DNA from 3 places in the Janthinobacterium sp. FT14W genome. Region 1 is predicted to be linked to each of the others. Evidence: predicted binding sites of a transcription regulator. Region 1 holds the regulator's gene; each other region holds the start of a gene.
The links. The regulator FNR, encoded in region 1, switches genes on or off when oxygen is low (the NO sensors DNR and NnrR bind a similar motif). The targets are predictions, from matches to a motif close to TTGATNNNNATCAA.
Positions count from the first base shown of each region.

Region 2: the regulator FNR is predicted to act here: its motif matches at 3,290-3,303, upstream of paaA (1,2-phenylacetyl-CoA epoxidase subunit PaaA).
Region 3: the regulator FNR is predicted to act here: its motif matches at 4,018-4,031, upstream of GCN74_RS05400 (serine protein kinase).

Region 1 is NZ_WFLL01000032.1:18,944-25,622, reverse strand. It holds gene GCN74_RS19975 (response regulator) at 1-2,771, opposite strand, end outside; gene fnr (fumarate/nitrate reduction transcriptional regulator Fnr) at 3,012-3,770, shown strand; gene GCN74_RS19965 (FixH family protein) at 3,774-4,298, opposite strand; gene ccoG (cytochrome c oxidase accessory protein CcoG) at 4,353-5,735, opposite strand; gene ccoP (cytochrome-c oxidase, cbb3-type subunit III) at 5,740-6,660, opposite strand; gene GCN74_RS19950 (cbb3-type cytochrome oxidase subunit 3) at 6,653-6,679, opposite strand, start outside.
Region 2 is NZ_WFLL01000001.1:386,076-392,754, forward strand. It holds gene GCN74_RS01695 (aminotransferase class V-fold PLP-dependent enzyme) at 1-489, shown strand, start outside; gene GCN74_RS01700 (M14-type cytosolic carboxypeptidase) at 548-1,672, opposite strand; gene GCN74_RS01705 (hypothetical protein) at 1,814-2,065, shown strand; gene paaX (phenylacetic acid degradation operon negative regulatory protein PaaX) at 2,190-3,119, opposite strand; gene paaA (1,2-phenylacetyl-CoA epoxidase subunit PaaA) at 3,388-4,380, shown strand; gene paaB (1,2-phenylacetyl-CoA epoxidase subunit PaaB) at 4,407-4,691, shown strand; gene paaC (1,2-phenylacetyl-CoA epoxidase subunit PaaC) at 4,706-5,458, shown strand; gene paaD (1,2-phenylacetyl-CoA epoxidase subunit PaaD) at 5,458-5,985, shown strand; gene paaE (1,2-phenylacetyl-CoA epoxidase subunit PaaE) at 6,025-6,679, shown strand, end outside.
Region 3 is NZ_WFLL01000005.1:21,629-28,307, forward strand. It holds gene GCN74_RS05390 (SpoVR family protein) at 1-530, opposite strand, end outside; gene GCN74_RS05395 (DUF444 family protein) at 527-1,795, opposite strand; gene GCN74_RS05400 (serine protein kinase) at 1,798-3,819, opposite strand; gene GCN74_RS05405 (hypothetical protein) at 4,091-5,269, shown strand; gene GCN74_RS05410 (hypothetical protein) at 5,516-5,854, shown strand; gene GCN74_RS05415 (catalase) at 6,094-6,679, opposite strand, start outside.

The DNA of each region.
Region 1 (6,679 bases):
TTTGCATCGCGCCCCATCACGCGCATCAGGGGCGCCATGGAAAATACTTCCTCGTCGGCACCGGGCACCGGCTCCGCCGTCTGCACTTGCGGACGCTTGGGCAGGTGGCGCAGGATGACTTCCATCATCTCTTCCACCACCACGGGCTTGGCGATGAAATCGCTGATGCCGGCCGTCATGCAGCGTTCGCGTTCGGACGCCAGCACGCCGGCCGTCATGGCGATCACGGGCAGGTTCAACCGCAGTTCCGTGCGGATGATGTGGGTGGCGCTGAAACCGTCCATGACGGGCATCTGCATGTCCATCAGCACGATGTCGTAGCGCAGCGCCTCCGTGCGCAGCCGTTCCACGGCCTGCAAGCCGTCGCCCACCACGTCCAGGGTGGCGCCCATGTGTTCGAGGATGCCGCGCGCCACGGCCTGGTTCAGGTGGTTGTCCTCCACCAGCAGGAAATGCACGCCGGCCAGTTCCGTGCCCAGCGGCTGGTGCAGGATGCGCTGCTCGCCGCCGTCGTCCTTGGCGATCAGCGCCTGGTGCAGGGCATCGAACAGGCTCGAGCCCGTGATCGGCTTCATCAGCACGACGTCGGCCTCGGCCGCGCTGGAGATTTCCTCCAGGTGGTTGCGGGCAAACGCGTTGACCATCACCACGATGGGCTGGCGCTGGCCAGCGGCGGCCTGGCGGATGGCCTTGGCCGTGGCCAGGCCGTCCATCACGGGCATGTGCCAGTCGGCCAGCACCACGTCGTACGGCTGCTGCTGCGCCAGGCGTTCGCGGTACAGTTCGATGGCGGCAAAGCCGGAATCCACTTCGTCGGCCAGCCAGCCCCATGCCTCGATCAGTTTGACGATCAGTTCGCGCGTGGTGCGGTTATCGTCCGCCACCAGCAGGCGCAGCTGACCCAGGGCCGGCGTGCGCCGCGTTTCGGCCGGCTGCGCCAGCATCTCGAACGGCACGCTGAACCAGAAGCGGCTGCCCTTGCCTTCGCTGCTGGCGACGGCGATTTCGCCGCCCATCATGTGGATCAGCTGCTTGCTGATGGCCAGGCCCAGGCCCGTGCCGCCGAAGCGCCGCGTGATGCTCTGGTCGCCCTGTGAAAACGCGGCAAACAGCTGCTGTTGCTGCTGCGCCGTCATGCCGATGCCCGTGTCGCGCACTTCAAAGCGCAGCCGGGCGCTGCCCTGCTGGCTGTCGGCCAGGCTGACGGCCACCACCACTTCGCCGCTCTCCGTGAACTTGATGGCATTGCCGGCCAGGTTGACGAGGATTTGCTGCAGGCGCTGGGCGTCGCCCACGAGGCGCCGCGGCACGTCGGGCTCGACGGCGATGGCCAGTTCCAGCTCCTTCTCGCCCGCATTCATGGTCATCGTCGTGGCCAGGGTATTCATGACTTCGTCGAGGTCGAATTCGACGGGCGACAATTCCATGCGGCGCGCCTCGATCTTCGAGTAATCGAGCACGTCATTGAGGATGCCCAGCAGCGACTGGCCCGCCACGCGCACCATGGTCAGGTATTTGCGCTGTTCCGTGTCGAGTCTGGTGTTGCCCAGCAAATACACCATGCCCAGCACGGCATTGAGGGGCGTGCGGATTTCATGGCTCATGTTGGCCACGAAGTCGCTCTTCGCGCGGTTGGCCGCCTCGGCCCGGTCGCGCTCCCGCTCCAGCTCTGCCGCGCGCGCTTCGAGTTCCTGCTGCAGGCGGTCGCGTTCGCTCATCAGGCCGTTGAACGCTTCCGTCAGTTCGCCGATCTCGTCGCGCTGCTGCACCGGCACGGGTGTAAAACGGCTGCCGCTGCTACGCAGGGCCAGCAGGGTGTCGCGCAGGCGCACCAGCGGCGACAGCAGGCGCACGGTCACCCAGCCCAGAACGGCAGCGGCCAGCAGCGAGGCGAGGATGCTCCACAGCACCAGACGGTACAGCACGCCATCGAACGGTTCGAAGGCGTCTTCGACGGGCAGCGAGGCGGCCAGCAGCCAGTTCACGGACTTCAGGCGCTTGAAGCTGTTGACGGCCGTGACGCCGCGGCTGTTGGTGCTGACCATGCTGCCTTCGCCGTCTTCCTTCAGCAGCTGCGTGGTCGTCAGGTTGGCATTCGGCTTGCGCGGCTGCAGCAAGCGGCTGGTATCGGGATGCAGCACGTAGCGCGGCACGTCGCCGCGCGTGAGGATGAAGTAATAGCCGCTCTTGCCGATCTTTTCCGTGCGCAGGCGCCCCAGCAGGTTGTCCTTGTACAGGCGCAGCACGCCGATCACCACGCCAGCCACCTGGCCATCGGCAGCCAGCACGGGCGCCACCATCTGCACGATGGGCATGCCGCTCGATTTGCCCAGCATCGGTTCGGTGATCATGGGCTGGCGCGTGCGCAGGACGGTCTGGAAATACTCGCGTTCGGCGACGTTGATGCCGGCGCGTCCTGTCACCAGCGGCATGTCGGCCACGACGGCGCCTTGCGCGTCGAGCACCAGCACGTCGTCGAACAGCACCAGCATCGAGCGGCGCGCATAGTATTCGCGCAGCTTGGCGGGCTGGGCGATCAATTCCGGCGGCTGCTGCCGGGCCGTCAGGGTGACGATCTGCAGCAGCATGGCCAGCTTGTCGTCGAGCTCGGCAGCGGTGCGGCTGATCAGGGAAGACTGCTGGCTCAGCAGTACTTTGGTGAAGTCGGCGCGCATGTGCTGCACCTGGATCATGGTGACGAGCGCGATCATGGCGATCGAGGTCAGGCTGGTGGCCAGCGCGACTTTTGCTTTGATGCCGAGAGGCTTCATGATTTCCTTTTCAGTACCGGGCGGCACAGGCGGCAGATAATGCTGTCAGGAATTTTCCTATCAATGCCCGAGCTTGGCAAGCGCCGCTGCGCAAATTGCCTTGCCCCATACGGGCTTTTGACGATGTTGCCATATAATTAAAGGCTGGACGTCGTTTATTCGCCGAAATTACCGTGAAATTGGCACACGGCAACCCTGTATGCAGTAAACTTGTTGTTGCATTTTCTAAAAGGTACCGACATGACTGAAGCGTTACTCACTCCAACCTTGCCCACAGTGAACGTGGAGGCGTTGCGTGCGCGATGCTCGACCTGCAGCATGCATCAATTGTGCCTGCCGATGGGCCTGGATGTGGGTGATATGGACCGGCTGGACCAGATCATCGGTCGCCGCCGCAAGATCGCGCGCGGCGCCTCGCTGTTCCGCATCGGCGACTCGTTCCAGAACCTGTATGCGATCCGCCTGGGGCACTTCAAGACCTACCAGATCAATCCGGGCGGCGAAGAGCAGGTGACGGGTTTCCAGATGGCTGGCGAACTGCTGGGCATGGACGCCATCAGCGCCGACCGCCACCACTGTAATGCCGTGGCGCTGGAAGACAGCGAAGTGTGTGAAATTCCGTTTTCAAGCCTGGAACAATTGCTGGGCAATATGCCGACCCTGCTGCGCCATTTCCACCGCATGATGAGCCAGGAAATCACGCGCGAGCAAAGCGTCATGCTGTTGCTGGGCAATATGCAGGCGACCCAGCGCTTTGCCGCCTTCATCGTCAACCTGGCGTCGCGCTACGAGGCACGCGGCTATTCGGGCAGCAATTTCCAGCTGCGCATGTCGCGCGAGGAAATCGGCAACTACCTGGGCCTGACCATCGAGAGCGTCAGCCGCTTATTGTCGAAATTCAAGAAGGAAGGCTGGCTGCGCGTCTCGAACCGCGAGATCGAGATCCTGCAGCCGGCCAAGCTGAAGGCCATTACGGCCGGCACGGACAACTGCAAGTAAGATTTACAGCTCTTCATCCGCCTGCAGCGCGATGCTGCGCTGCAGGGGCCAGGTCCAGATGCCGGACAGGCGCCATTCGCGTTTGTCGTTTTCCACCAGCACCTGCCAGCGGCTGCGCTCGAGCATGGGCAGCGCCACCGAAAAGTTGCCGGCCGCATCAGGCTGCAGCAGCAGCTTGATGTCTTTTTCCGGCTGGGTCGCGTGCGCCAGGTGCAGCTGCAGCGGCGCCCGATACGCCTTGCCGAAGCTGTGCACGGAACCGCTGAGGCGCGCTGCCGCCACGTCGTACGATAGCTTGCTTGACATGGCCAGGTCGCTGGCGACCGTATCGCGCCGCAAGTCCTGGTTGATCGCCTTGCCCTGCTTGTAATAATCGCCCACCACCAGCGCGTCGGGCTGCGTAAACGCGATATAGCCCATGGTGCTGCCGACGACGACGGACAGGCCGGGGCCGATCATCAGCAGCCATGGCCAGCGATGCTTGTACCACGGCGCCACGGGGGCTTGCAGCTTGAGGCTGTCGGACATGATATTTCTCCTGTTTAAGCGGCCAATCCCCATGCGGGGATTGGCCTTCCTGCATTAGCGCGGCACGATGAAGACCGCGCTTTCACGCACGTGCAGCGATGGGTCGTCCAGCGATTGCAGCTCGATCGCAATCTTGTTCGAGCCCTTCTCGCCCACGCCGTGCGGCGCGCGCAGGCGGATGGGCCAGCCCAGGGTTTCCGTCGGCTGCAGGGTCACTTCATCGCGCGTCAGCAAGGTCAGGCCCGGCAAGCCGGATACGCTGATTTTAAAATGCTGGCTTTGCTCCGAGGTGTTCATGATCTGCAGCCGGTAGACGTTCTCGATCATGCCGTCTTCCACTTCGCGTCCCATCGAACCGCGGTCGCGGATCACGTCCATTTTCAATGGCGTGCGCAGGGCCAGCGAGGTACATACGGCGATGATGATCAGGGCCAGGATGGAAGTGTAGATCAGGACGCGCGGGCGCATGGCGCGCTGGCGTATCTGCTTCGAATTGAAGTTGTTTTCCATCGCATGGTCGGTACTGTAGCGTACCAGTCCCCGTGGCCGGTCGACCTTGTCCATCACGCTGTTGCAGGCATCGACGCAGGCGGCGCAGCCGATGCATTCATACTGCAGGCCGTTGCGGATATCGATGCCGGTCGGACACACCTGCACGCACAGGGTGCAGTCGATGCAGTCGCCCAGCTTGTCGTTGTTGCCGGCCTTCTTGCTCATGGCGCCACGGGGTTCGCCCCGCTTGGCATCGTAGGTGATGATCAGCGTGTCCTGGTCGAACATGGCGCTCTGGAAACGCGCGTAGGGGCACATGTATTTGCACACCTGCTCGCGCAGCCAGCCCGCGTTGCCGTAGGTTGCCAGGCTGTAGAACAAGACCCAGAACCATTCCCAGGGACCGAAGTTCAGGGTGGTCACCGCCTGCGCCAGTTCCTTGATCGGCGTGAAGTAGCCGACAAAGGTAAAGCCCGTCCACAGGGCGATGGCGCCCCACACCAGGTGCTTGGCCGTCTTCTTGGCCGTCTTGCGCAAGGACGGGCCCTGCTTGTCGAGGGCCATGCGCGCGCTGCGCGTGCCCTCGATCTTGCGTTCCACCCACAGGAAGATTTCCGTGTATACCGTTTGCGGGCAGGAAAAGCCGCACCACACCCGCCCGGCAATGGCCGTGACGAGGAACAACAAATACGCACAGATGATCAGCAGGGCCGCCAGGTAGATGAAATCCTGGGGCCACAGCACGACGCCGAAAATGTAGAACTTGCGCGTGGTCAAATCGAACAGCAGGGCTTGCCTGCCATTCCAGGTCAACCACGGCAAGCCGTAGAACGCGAGCTGGGTAAGCCATACGCATACCCATCGCCAGGTAGCGTAGCGTCCTTTGGCCTCGCGAGGGTAGATTTGCTCGCGGGCCGCATACATCTTGATGACTTGAGGTTCCATTACATCATTTCACGGGCGTCTGGGGATTCGACAGGCTCCAGACATACGCCGACAGCACGTGTACCTTGGACTCGCCGAGGAAATCGCTGAAGGCCGGCATGGTGTTGTTGCGTCCCTTGCGTACGGTTTCCATGATGGTGTCGGCGCTGCCGCCGTACAGCCAGATCTTGTCCGTCAGGTTGGGCGCGCCCAGCATCTGGTTACCCTTCGCATCGGCGCCATGGCAGGCCATGCAGGCGCCGAACTTGGCCTTGCCCAGCACGGACTTGACGGGGTCCGAGGTGGAACCGGACAGGCTCAGCACATAATGGGCCACGTTCTCGACATCCTTTTCGGAGCCCAGGGCGGCGCCCATCGGCGGCATCTGGCCGTTACGGCCGTGCATGATGGTGGTCTTGATGATGTCGGGATCGCCGCCATACAGCCAGTCCTTGTCCGTCAGGTTGGGGAAGCCCTTGTTGCCGCGCGCATCCGAACCGTGGCATTGCGCGCAGTAGGTCAGGAACAGGCGCTGGCCGATGGCTTGCGCCTGCGGATCGGCCGCCACCGTCTTCAGGTCCTGGCTCAGGTACTTGTTGAACAGGGGGCCGTAGTCGGCTTCCGCCTTCTTCAGCTCTTCCTCGTACTGGCCCGTCGATTTCCAGCCCAGGCTGCCGGCATAGTTGCCCAGGCCCGGATACAGGAACAGGTATGCGAGGGAGAAGACGATGGTGATGTAGAACAGCCACATCCACCAGCGCGGCATCGGCGTGTTGAGTTCCTTCAAGTCCTCGTCCCACACGTGGCCCGTGGTGCCGTCGGCGGCGGCGCCGGCGGCCACTTTCACTTTCGACTGCGAGTACAGCAGCACGCCGCAGCCGATGATGCCCAGCAGGGACAGCACGATGATGTAGATATTCCAGAAACCATTGGTAAAGTCAGCCATGGTGATGCTCCTTCGCCAG
Region 2 (6,679 bases), on a different contig from region 1:
GTCGGCGTGGGCGCTGCCTACATCAAGCGGGGCAGGGTGGCCGATATCGACCCCTATTTGGGAGAAAAGGCGGGCGACGATATCCGTACCCGCGTGCATACGGGCACGGTCAATTTTGCCGCCTACCTGAGTCTGCCGGCGGCGCTGGACTTGCACGCGCAGATCGGCGTGGCCAACAAGCAGGCGCGGCTGCGGCTGCTGCGCAACCGCTGGGTGGAGGCGGCACGCGCCATCGATGGCATCGAGGTGCTGGCGTCAGCCGACCCGCGCCTGACGAGCGCCATCGCCTCGTTCCGCCTGAAGGGCAGGACGAGCGTGGCCGACAGCTATGCGCTGTCGAAAAAGCTGGTACAGGAACACGGCATCTTTGCCGTGCCGCGCGACGGCCTTGCCAGTGGCGCGTGCGTGCGCGTCACGCCGGGCATCTTTACGCCCGAGTCGCATCTGGAGCGGCTGGTGGAAGCCTTGCGCAAGGTGGCCAAGGGCTGAGAGAAAAGCGCGGCCCGCCTGCAAGGGGCGGGCCGCGTGACTGCAGGTGCTGCTGTGCTTAGGCGCGCAGGGTCGCCAGGATAGGCTGCAGTACTGCCGCGCCCAGGGCGGCGCTGCGGGCGCCGCTCCAGCCCGTTTGCGGATCGGGATCGTTGGCGTTGTCCTTGAACGGCAGTTCCAGGGTCAGCGACAGGCAGCCGAAAGCGTGGGTGATGTGGGGCGAACCCATGGTCAGCACTTCCGGCGTGAACGGGCCGTCTTCATAGCCGTGCTCATCCTGGAAGTCGGGGCTGGCCACCTTGAAGTCGGCGATGAAGCGGTCTTGCTGGGCCTTTTGTGCTGGCGTGAAATTTTCCAGCGCATCGCTGCCGGCCACGAATACGTACGGCAAGCCTTCGTCGCCATGCACGTCGAGGAACAGGTCGCAGCCGATTTCATGCATTTTCTGTTTCACCAGGAATACTTCCGGGCTGCGTTCCATCGTTGGCGTCATCCATTCGCGGTTCAGGTTGGCGCCGGCCGCGTTGGTGCGCAGGTTGCCATGCACGGAACCGTCCGGGTTCATGTTCGGCACCACGTAGAAAACGGCGTCCTGCAGGCACTGGCGGGCAAACGGGTTGGCCTGGTCCAGCAAGGCTTCCAGCATGCCTTCGACAAACCATTCCGCCATCGTTTCACCGGGATGCTGGCGCGCGATGACCCAGACTTTCTTTTCGGCATCGGCGTCGCCGACCACCAGCAGATTCATGTCGCGGCCTTCCACGGTGCTGCCCAGGTCGATCAAGCGTACCAGCGGCGACGCTTGCGCGCTGTCGATCAGGGCCAGGTGGCGGTCCCATGGGTACGGCTCGAAATACGCGTAGTACACGCTTTCCTCTTCCGGCGTATGTTCGATGGTCATCACCGTACCGTCAAAGCTGGTGGGTACGCGGAACCACGTTTCGCGGTCGTAGCTGGCCACGGCCTGGTAGTCTTTCCAGCCGTCCGGGTAGGCCGACTTGCCTGCGTTCAGGAAGCGGATCGTGCACGCCTCGCCTTGCGCGCCTTGCAGGCGGAAGTAAAACCACTGCGTGATGTCGGCGTGGGAATCCTTGCGGATGTTCAGCTCGATGGATTGGGCATCGTCGGCGCGCAGCACCTCGATCGCGCCGGCGTCGAATTGCTGGCTGATTTTAATGGTCATGAGTGTTCCTGATAAAAACGTATGGGTTTTGCATCGTGTGCAATGGCGCGATGATACCTGTTTTGCGGCAGCCTTTGTGCTGGCGCAAACGATGACGGACACGCTTTGCTAACGTGATAGCTCCAACACGGGGAGATCATCATGGACGACAACGGCAAGCACATACGCGATCTGGAAAAGAAAATCAGCGCCCTCAGTGACGCCCTGGCGCACCTGGGCAAGGGCACGACCTTGCAGGAATTGCTGCGCATCATACGTTTTCCCGGCTATACGACGCCGGCCGAATTCACCTTCAATATGGCCATTCTCGATACCATGCTGGTGCAGGCCAATGCGCTGGAAAAGCTGGGACAGGACTTATTGGCAGGAGCCAAGCAGGTGGCGAAGCAGTAGCTTGAGGCGGGTTTGATATTTGCGCCCCAAACGCCAGGGCCGGGGGCGGACCCTCAGGGGAATAGGGAGCAATGGAGCGTATTCCGATTCCGAGAGAGGCGCCCCCGCTACCGGGCCGTCGGGTTCATGTATCAAGTCCACCGAAACGTTCAAAAAACCACGGCTCCACATCGGGCGCCTGTTCATCTTCGCGCCGCAAGGTGGCCAGGATATGTTCCTCGGCGGCCGCATACGTGATGCGGTACAGGTCGCGCGCCAGCGCATACGCCTGCGTGCCGGGCCACGGTTCGGGCAGCAGTTCGACGGGCAATTGCGGATCGTGCAACTGCACGCGGCGGTAGGCGTGCGTCAGCAGCGAGCGGATGACGAACGCCTGTTCCGCATCGAACACGGGCTCTTCCTGCAGCAGGGTCAGCAGCGGCTGGAAGCTGGCGATGAATTTCTGGTAGCCGGCCATCACTTCCGACAGATCCCAGCATTCGCCCACCATGTCGCGCAGGGGGCGCGTGCTGACACCCGGCAATTCCGTGGTGTGGCAGACATACAGCTTGCCCTGCACCTCGTTGCGCACCAGGATATCTTCCAGCGCCTCCGTATTGCTGGCTGGATGGCCAAAGATGCCCGGCGAGATCAAGCCATAGCCGGCCCATAATAATTCCTTGCGCAGCGCCCCCCGCTCGGCGGCGCCGATGCTGCCGGCCGGCCCGATCACCAGGGTCCAGCTGCCATCCCAGTGCACGACCAGTGGCGCATAGATGCGGCGGTAGGCGCGCTCGAAGCGGGCCAGCGCCTCCGGGCGTATCGTATAGGCGCTGCGGCGGCCGTCGCGCTGCGAGCTGAGCCAGCCTTCCTGCGCCAGGCGGAACACGCTGGTGCGCAACAGGCGGTCGTTTACGCCGAATGGCGCCAGCAGTTCGATCAGGCTGCCCAGCCAGATGGCGCCCCCCCGCGGCACGATGGCGTCGCCAAAGATGGTCATTACCAGGGACTTCGAGCGCGGCGGGTCGCGTTCCAGGAAATCGGCTATCCATGCCGTGCAGCGGGTGTTCTTCATGTGGTTCCGGTCTGGCCGTGTTGCGGTCGATTCAATAAAAGCAGCAGTTTACTTGGCTGCGCGGGTAGCGCGTCAATAATTTGCCGGAGGCGCTGGTGGCGCTGCCGTCGTGTTTTCTCATAAGCAATATCATACGCACAAAAAAGCTGCACAAGATACGATTTTTTAAAATGACTCAAATCAAGTGTATGCAAATCGATTTTTGTATCGTATTATCTGTTCATCGCACCGCGTTGCTGCGCAAAATCAAAGACATGGGAGACAGATCATGTACGCACAAATGGTTGAAACCGGCCTCAAAAACGTCCGTTCCATCGATGACATGGGGCAAGAGGAGCGCGCTTTCCAGGCCCGCATCGACGAAGGCATCAAGATCGAGGCCAAGGACTGGATGCCGGACGCTTACCGCAAGACCCTGATCCGCCAGATTTCGCAGCACGCGCACTCGGAAATCGTCGGCCAGTTGCCCGAAGGTAACTGGGTCACGCGCGCCCCCACCCTGAAACGCAAGTCGATCCTGCTGGCCAAGATCCAGGACGAAGCCGGTCACGGCTTGTACCTGTACAGTGCCGCGGAAACCCTGGGCGTGTCGCGCGACGACTTGCTGGCCGCCTTGCACTCGGGCAAAGCCAAGTATTCCAGCATCTTCAACTATCCCACGCTGTCGTGGGCCGACATGGGCGCCATCGGCTGGCTGGTCGACGGTTCCGCCATCATCAACCAGATCCCCCTGTGCCGCTGCTCGTACGGACCGTATGCGCGCGCCATGATCCGCGTCTGCAAGGAAGAATCGTTTCATGCGCGCCAGGGCTACGACATCATGATGTCGCTGTGCAAGGGCACCCCGGCGCAGAAAGCCATGGCGCAGGATGCCTTGAACCGCTGGTGGTGGCCGTCGCTGATGATGTTCGGTCCATCGGACGCCGCTTCCGTCAACAGCGCCCAGTCGGCGCAATGGCGCATCAAGCTGTTCTCGAACGATGAACTGCGCCAGCGCATGGTCGACCAGACCGTGCCGCAAATCGAATACCTGGGCCTGACCGTGCCCGATCCCGACCTGAAGTTCAACGCGGAAACGGGCCACTATGAATTCGGCGAGATCGACTGGTCCGAGTTCAACAATGTCCTGAAGGGCAATGGCCCGTGCAACCGCGAACGCCTGCAGACGCGCGTGACAGCGTATGAAGACGGTGCATGGTTCCGCGATGCCCTGGTCGCCTACGCAGACAAGCAAGCCGCGAACGAAAAAGCGGCAGCCTGAAAACATCTATAAAAGGGGATAGCAACATGAGCAAAGAATGGCCTTTGTGGGAAGTTTTCATCCGCAGCCAGCACGGCCTGGCGCACAAGCATGTGGGCAGCCTGCACGCTTCCGACGCCACCATGGCGGTCAACCATGCGCGCGACGTCTATACGCGCCGCAATGAAGGCGTGAGCATCTGGGTAGTGCGCGCAGCCGATATCGTCGCCAGCAGCCCCGGCGACAAGGGCGCCCTGTTCGAACCATCGAACAGCAAGGTGTACCGCCATCCCACCTTCTTCCCGATGCCGGAAGAAGTCAAGAACCTGTGATGGGAGCGCCGGCAATGGATGACAAGGTTAACTACTTGCTGCGCCTGGGCGACAACGCCCTGATCCTCAGCCAGCAGCTGTCGCAGCTGTGCGGCAAGGGTCCCGCGCTGGAAGAGGACATGGCGCTGACCAACGTGGCGCTGGACCTGCTGGGCCAGACGCGCTTGTGGTTCAGCTATGCGGCCGAACTGGAAAACGCGGGCCGCGACGAAGACGACATCGCCTTCCTGCGCGATGCCCACGATTTCAAGAATTGCCTGCTGGTCGAACAGCCGAACGGCAATTACGCCGACACCATGATGCGCCAGTTCTTCTTCGACAGCTGGCACTACTTTCAGCTGCTGGAACTGGCGAAATCGGCGGATGCGCGCATCGTCGAGGTGGCGCAAAAATCGATCAAGGAAGTGACCTATCATTTGCGCCGCAGCGGTGACCTGATCGTGCGCCTCGGCGACGGCACGGCGGAAAGCCATGCGAAAACGCAGGCCGCCGCCGACAAGCTGTGGATGTACACGGGCGAGATGTTCCGGTACGACGCCGTTGACCAGGCCATGGTCGCTGCCGGCATCGCGCCGCCATCGGACATCCTGCGCCAGGCTTTCCTCGAACACGTGGCCGAGATCTTCGCCGAAGCGACGCTGGTCATGCCGGCGCCCGACGCCTGGATGCAAAAAGGCGGCAAGCAGGGCACGCACACGGAACACCTGGGTTTTATCCTGGCCGAGATGCAGTTCCTGCAGCGCGCCTATCCCGGGGCGGAGTGGTAATGAACACGGCCGCGGCAGCGCTGGACGCCGCCCAGGTATGGGCCTGGCTGGGCGACGTGCCGGACCCGGAAATCCCCGTCATTTCGGTGGTGGATCTGGGCATCGTGCGCGCCGTCGAAGTCACCGGCGACGACGCCTGCACCGTGACGATCACGCCCACGTATTCGGGCTGTCCGGCCATGCAGGTGATCGCCGACGCCGTCACGGATGCCCTGCGCAGCCATGGCGTAGCGAAGGTGACGCTGGTGAACCAGCTGGCGCCCGCTTGGACCACGGACTGGATGAGCGAGACGGGCAAGGCCAAGCTGAAAGGCTATGGCATCGCCCCGCCGCAGCAGCAGGTGATCGACATCAGCGGTTTGCGTGGCGGCGTCAAGCGCCAGACCATGCCGAAACTGGAGGTGATCTGCCCGAACTGCGGTTCCACGCATACGCAGCTGACCAGCCAGTTCGGCTCCACGCCGTGCAAGGCGCTGTACAAATGCCTGGCTTGCCGCGAACCGTTTGACTACTTCAAGTGCCACTAAAAAATCAGGCACACGTTCCGAAGAAACTGGAGATGAAGCATGAGTAAATTTTATCCGCTGTGCGTGGCGAACGTGCGCAATGAAACGCGCGACACCATCGCCGTCACGTTCGACGTGCCGGCCGAACTGCAGCAGCAGTTCCGCTTCCAGCAGGGCCAGCACCTGACCTTGCGCGCCCATATCAATGCGGAAGACGTGCGCCGCTCGTATTCCATCTGTTCGGCGGTGCAGGACGGCACCCTGCGCGTGGCCATCAAGCGCACGCCGGGCGGCGCCTTTTCCACCTGGGCGAACGACACCTTGAAAGCCGGCGCCACCATCGAGGTGATGCCGCCCATGGGCCACTTCAACGTGCCGCTCGACTGCGTCAACCGCAAGCACTACCTGGCGTTTGCGGCCGGCAGCGGCATCACGCCCATCCTCTCCATCATCAAGACGACCCTGCTGACGGAACCCCTGAGCCGCTTCACTCTGTTCTACGGCAACCGCGCCTCGTCGTCCGTCATCTTCAAGGAAGAATTGACGGACTTGAAGGACGTGTACCTGGAGCGTTTGAACCTGGTCTACGTGATGAGCCGCGAGCAGCAGGACATCGAACTGTTCAACGGCCGCATCACGCAGGAAAAATGCGAGCAGTTCCTGCAGCACTGGATCAAGATCGAAGACTATGACAACGCCTTCATTTGCGGCCCGG
Region 3 (6,679 bases), on a different contig from region 1:
TGTTCCAGGATGTGCTGGCCCGCCATGGCGCCGAAGCGGAGGAACAGGGCATTGCGGCTGGCAAAGTCGGCATGGCCCAGCACATGCGCCGTGACGAGGGTATTTTCCGCCACGGAATTGTGTTCGGCCATGTAGGCATGGCAAGGGTCGCCGGGGAACATGACTTCGAACATATGCGAGTTACCCATTTTTTGATGCACGAGCTGGTGGATGTAGCGCACGCCGAACGACCAGTGACGCATGCGCACGGGCAAGCCATAAATGGCGATTTCGGCCATGAAGCTGTCGGGCACCAGTTCGAACTCGACGGGGGCAAATTCCAGGCCCAGTTGCCGCGCCAGCGCTTCGATGCGCGCCGCGTAGCCGTCCAGGCCCGCAGGCTCTGGCGTATCTGGCATGCCCGGCGTGCCTGCAATGCCTGTTGCCATGTTGTCTGTTGTCTCTGCCTTGCCGTCGAGGAGGGCGGGCCGTGCCGCCAGGCCTGGCCCCGCATCCGGCTGCGGGGCGGATTGGGGGCCGGCCCGCGTCATGGAGTTTCCTCCGCGTCGGCCGCCTCGTGCTGGAAAAAGGTGCGGATGGCCGCCCACACGTCGTCGGCCTTGCTGAGCAGGCTGCTGTGCAAGGGCAAGCCGCGCCGTTCCTGTTCGGCAAACAGGCTGTGCATCTCCGTTTCCAGGCTGCGCGGCACGCCGGGCAAGGTTTCCACATAGCCCATATAGTTGAGCAAGGCGGCCAGTTCGCCCAGGGCCAAGCTGGCCGGCCCACGGTCTTCGCTGAAATTCTCGCCGTCGGAAGCATAGAACAGGTAGGCGTTGTAGCGGCCCGGCGCATAGTGTGCTTTCAGCAGGTCGCGGCTCAGGCAAAAGGCCGTGGAAGCCATGGTGCCGCCCATGCCGTTGACCTGGAAGAACTCGGCTTCGGAGAACTCCCAGGCCCGCGTCGTATGCGCGATAAAGCGCGTTTCCACGCGCGCATACCTGCGGCGCAAGCCTTGCAAGGCAAAGAAAAAAAAGGACTTGGCCAGCTTGCGCTCGGCCTGCGCCATGCTGGCCGACACGTCCAGCACGAAAAATACGACGGCATTCGCGCTGGGCCGGGGCTGCGGCTGCACCTGGCGGTAGCGCAAGTCCTCGTTGGTGAAGGGCACGGGCTGCACTTGCACCGCGCGCCGCTTGATGGCTTCCTTGACGGTGCGTCGCCGGTCCAGGCGCGAACGGGCGCCATGCCGGTCCAGGCCGCTACGCACGAGCCGTACCTCGTCGATCGCGCCCAGGTGGCGCGGCGTCAGGTGGGGCAGGGCGAAGGCCTCCCACAGCCAGTCGAGGATGTCGTCGATGGGGAATTCCAGCAGCAGGCGCACCGTCCCCTCGCCATTGCCGCCTTCGCCTTGCGTCCCGGCCCCGTCCGTGGTGGCGGGGCGCGCCGGGCGCAGGATATCGCCGGGCTGGCCGTCCCCCTGGCCCGCGCCCACGCTGTTGCGCGCGGGCGCCAGGCGGAAACGCGCATGTTCGAGCAGGCGCATGGGCACGTGCACCGTGCGCTGCTGCGGCCCGCCGATCAGGTCGGGCGTGGCGATCAGCTCGGGCAAGTGCGCCTGCACGGCGTCGCGCACCTTCTGGTTGTGGCGCAGCCAGTCGCGCGCGCCGCGCGAGAACAGTGCATACCACGGCTGGGCCAGGGCCGGTGCGGCCGAGGCCAGGGCTGCCCCGCCTGCGGCGCCTGCCGTGCCCGTGGCGCCGTCGCGCGCCGGGCCGCCATCGTGGTTGCCGCTGCCTGGTGACGTGGTGGCGGACATGGCTATTCCTGCGCCAGCAAGGTGGTCACGTAGTTGAGCGCTTCGCGCGCGCTATGGGCGTCATAGCCATATTCGTCGACCAGGCGCTGCTCGACGGCCGAGATCCTGGCCCGCACATCGTCATCGGGGCGCTTTGCCGAGCCTACCAGGCGGAGCACGTCGCGCCGCTGCTCGAACAGGTATTGCTGGATGGCGTCGTGCAGCTGCGCATGGCTGGCCAGGCCGAACGCTTCGCCCCGCTTGAAGGCGCTCATGGCCTTGCGTACCACTTCTTGCCGGAACGACTGCTTGCCCGAGTCGCTGATATGGATTTTTTCTTCCACGGCGCGCAGGAAGCGCTCGTCGGGACGGCGCTCTTCGCTGGTGATGGGATCGCGGATCTGGCGGTTGTCCAGCATGGCTTCGACTTCATCGAGGTATTTGTTCAACAAGTCTTGTGCTTCTTGCTCGAATGAAACGAACAAGGCCTTGTGCACGTCGGCCTTGACCCAGCGGTTATAGAAATCCTTGCGCGTGAGCACCAGGTAATCGACCCACTTGCGCTTGCGCCGCGGCTCGATGCGCGCATCATTCTCGATGCCATCCTTCAGGGCCAGCAGCACGTCCATGGTGGAAAGGCTGTTGCGCTGGGCGGAAATGATGGCGTGCGACAGGGCATTGATGACGAAACGGGGAGACACGCCCGACAGGCCCTCGTCCGGCGCCTTGTCGCGCTCGCGCATGCGGCGGATGTCGGCAGGCTGCAGGTCGTCGACGTCCTCGTCCGCGTAGATGCGCAGCTTCTTGACCAGTTCGGCTTCCTTGTCGTCCGCTTCAGGCAAGCGGCTGAGGATGGCAAACACGGCTGCCGCATGCAGCACATGCGGGTCGAGGTGCACATCGCGGAAGGCGGGCGCGGCCGCCTGGATCAGCTTGCGGTAGATGCGCGCTTCCTCGCGGTAATTGAGGGTATACGGTACTTGCACGATGACCATGCGGTCGAGCAGCGCCTCGTTCTCGCTTTCTTGCAGGAATTTGCGAAACTCGGCCAGATTCGTGTGCGCGAGGATGGTTTCATCGAGGTAAATCAAGGGGAAGCGCGAGACCTTGACATTCTTTTCCTGCGTCAGGGTCAGCAGCAGGTAGAGGAATTCCCGCTTGACCTTGAGGATCTCGATCATTTCCAGCATGCCGCGGCTGGCCGCATACACGGCGCCGGACCACGACCAGGCGCGTGGATCGCCTTCGTCGCCGTACTGCGCCACCTTCGACAGGTCGACGGAGCCCACCAGGTCGGCCAGGTCGGCCGTGGTGGGGTCGTGCGGAGCATACGTGCCGATGCCGCAGCGGCCCGCCTCGGATAAATGGATGCGCTCGACGGGCATGCGCAGGAAGTCGCCCCCGTACTGTTCTTCCAGGCGGGCGCGGCAGTGGGGACACAGGGCGCCATGCAGCTCGGCGCCATAGCTGGCGCGAAAGTCGGCGCGCATGCTGTGCGGCACCAGGTGCAGCGGCGATTCGTGCACGGGACAGCCGGCAATGCCGTACAGCGCGCCTTCGCTGCTGTGGCTGTATTCTTCCAGGCCCCGCTTGAGCAGGATCACCATGGTCGACTTGCCGCCTGACGGCGGGCCCAGCAACAGCAACATGCGCCGGCCCACCTCGGAACCGGCCGCGGCCGCCTTGAAGTAGGCGGCAACCCGGTCGATCGCCTCGTCGATGCCGAACAGCTCGTCGTCGAACAAACGGCAGCGGAAGCGCCCGCTGTCATCGGTGTGGCCGTTCCAGCGCATCATGTCCCACAGGTACTGGTGCGCGCTGCGCGCCAGCAGGGCCGCCCGGCCCGGCAAGATCTGCTCGAGGAAGTCGGCAAAACTGCCACGCCAGGGGCTGATGCGGTGTTTTTCCGCCCAGGCCGCCATGCCATGCACGAACCCAGCATGCCGGGCGGCGTTCGGGCCGCCAGCTTCCTCTGCGTCGTGGCTCCCCCGCTCGGCCGCAGGCACCGCTGCCGCAGGCGCGTTGTCGTCGGATTGGCCTGTCATACCAGGGCTCGTCATTGTTTCCCCATCCATACCATTGCTGCCGTTGCTGCCGTAAAGCAGGCCCAGTTCCAGCGTATCGGCCAAGTATACGGCGCCGCCTCTGCCCGCACGCCTGATCTCGCTCAACCTTGACGAGGGAACTATTTTTGTCTTCTCCACCCCCCCCTGATGGCGCTACCCAACCGTACACCAGGTAGTTGAATCCAGATCAATACCGGCCGGCGCGGCCCGCCCACACTGGAAGCTTGCAGCGACCCACGAGGAGAACATGATGATAGGCAATGAAAATGGTTTCAGCGCCCCGCCTGGCAGCAGCGGCAGGGGGCAAAGCGCGGACGATGAAGAGGCCGTCGGCCAATTTTCCGTCCCAGGCGACGACGACAATGCGGCCGAGAGCGCGTCCATTTCGGACGTGCCCGACGCCCTGAGCGGCGTCAGCATGGAATTGCTGGAAATCAAGCGCAGCATCGAGGACGGCATGCGCCAAAATATTTCCCAGGCGGGTGGCGTGCGCGCGGCCGATGCCTTCAGCGACGGCGGCAATATCCAGGGCGTGTCCATCGGCCTGGGCGAGGGCGCCAGCGACAGCTCGTCCGGCGAGCCGGGCTTGCCGGCCCTGACCCTGTACGTGGCCGAACCCACCTCCGTCGACCGCGCCAAGGCCGCCATCGTGGGCGCCATGGGCGTGCGCGCCGTGGCCAGCGACAAGGTGCCCGTCAACATCGTCGTCACGGGCGTGATCGACGCGCAGCCGCACCGTTTCCGTTTGCGCCCGGCGCCGGGCGGGGTGTCGGTCGGGCATTTCCGCATCACGGCCGGCACCATCGGCTGCCTGGCCGTGGGGCGCAGCGCGCCGCGCAACAGCCGCTTGATGATCCTGAGCAATAATCACGTGCTGGCCAATTCCAACGGCGGCGTGTTCAACGATTGCATCGTGCAGCCTGGCCCCATCGACGGCGGCCGCTGCCCGCAAGACCAGGTGGCCGTGCTGGAGCGTTTCGTGCCCATCAATTTCAGCGGCGGCGTCAACTTTGTCGACTGCGCCACCGGCTGGGCCTGGCCTGACCGGGTGCGGCCCGAACTGGTCTACCTGAGCGGCGGCGTGCCTGCCTATTTCCGCATCAGCAATGCGCTGGTGGCGCCCGCGCTGGGCATGCTGGTCGGCAAATCCGGACGCACGACGCAATTGACGCAGGGCCGCATCACGGGACTGGGCGCCACCATCAACGTCAATTACGGCGGCGGCAGGATCGCGCTGTTCCAGGACCAGATCGCCATCACGGGACTCGGCGGGCCGTTCAGCGCGGGCGGCGATTCCGGCTCGTCCATCTGGACCTGGAACCAGCAGCGCAATCCCGTGGGCCTGCTGTTTGCCGGTGGCGGCAACATCACGTTTGCCAACCAGATGCGGCGCGTGGTGGTGGCGCTCGACATCAATTTGTACACCTGAGCACGTGGTCAGAAGCAAGCGGGCGGCGTCACGCCGCCTTGCATAACGCTGTCTTTTGCACGATGATGATCAAGGGCCTGTGCCGGCTGCGAGCATCGTCTGGCGCGTCTTTCGGCGCGTCTTCTGCCGGGGCAGGCTGCTGGCCGGGGCAGGCTGCTGGCCGGGGCGGCCGCCTGCTTGCCCGGCGAAGCGCGCGGCGACGCCGGATGGCCCGGTGTATCATGGAATGCATCAGGAGGGTGTGTCATGTCAAACAGTAAATTTGCACAATCGCCATATGCCATCTTCGAAGATGCCGCCATGCCGTATTTGCCTGACCAGACCCTTGGCCAGGGCGCTGCCGGCGCAGGGTACGCGCATGCCGTGCCCCAGGGCCGGCTGGAAGCGGCCAAGCGGCGCAATGAGCGGGCGCTGATGGCCATCGACGGCGTGGAAGGCGTGAGCCTGGGACGCAACGCCGTCGGCAAGGAAGCGCTCGTCGTGTATCTGCGCGACTCGTCCGTCAAGCGGCGCGTGCCCTTGCAGGTCGAAGGCTATCCGGTGGAAACGAGCATCACGGGCCAGATCGACATCCAGCGCTGGTAGCGCGCTGGCGCGGCGGGCTTGCCGTTACGCCACCTGCCTGCCCGCCGGCGAGGCAGTGGGCGGGCAGACAGGCAGGTCGTGCGTTGTGCGTCGGCGCGCTAGGATCGCCTGTCGCGTGGCGGATTTTGATGCGGCGGGTGCTCATCCCGCGGGCCGTTGCGGCGGAGGGCCCGATGCATTGGCGGCCCTCCTGAACCTTCCTGCCCTCCTTGCCAAGCCGCTGGCCTTGCCGGCGTGCCTTATTTGCTCAGGCGGCCGATCGCTTCGGCCACGCCCGCGCCATAAGCGGGGTCGCACAGGGTGCAGTTGCCGATGTGGCGTTGCTTGACTTGCTCCGAGGCACCCGAAATGGCGCGCGCCGTGTTGTCGAACAAGGCTTGCTGCTGCGCCGGGGTCATCAGGCGGAACAGGGCGCGCGGCTGCGAATAGTAATCCTCGTCGACGCGGTGGTTCCAGTGGTCGGCCGCGCCTTCGATGCTCAATGGCGGTTCGCGGAAATCGGGCTGCTCGGCCCATTCCTGCGCGCTGTTCGGCTCATAGCCCAAGGTTCCGCCCTGGTTGCCATCCACGCGCATCTGGCCGTCGCGGTGATAGCTGTGGAACGGGCATTTCGGCGCATTGACGGGGATATGGCTGTGGTTGACACCGAGGCGGTAGCGTTGCGCGTCACCATACGAAAACAGCCGGCCCTGCAGCATTTTGTCCGGCGAAAAGCTGATGCCGGGCACCACATTGGCCGGGTTGAAGGCCGCTTGCTCCACTTCGGCAAAGTGATTGTCCGCATTGCGGTTCAGTTCCAGCACGCCCACCTCGATCAGCGGATAG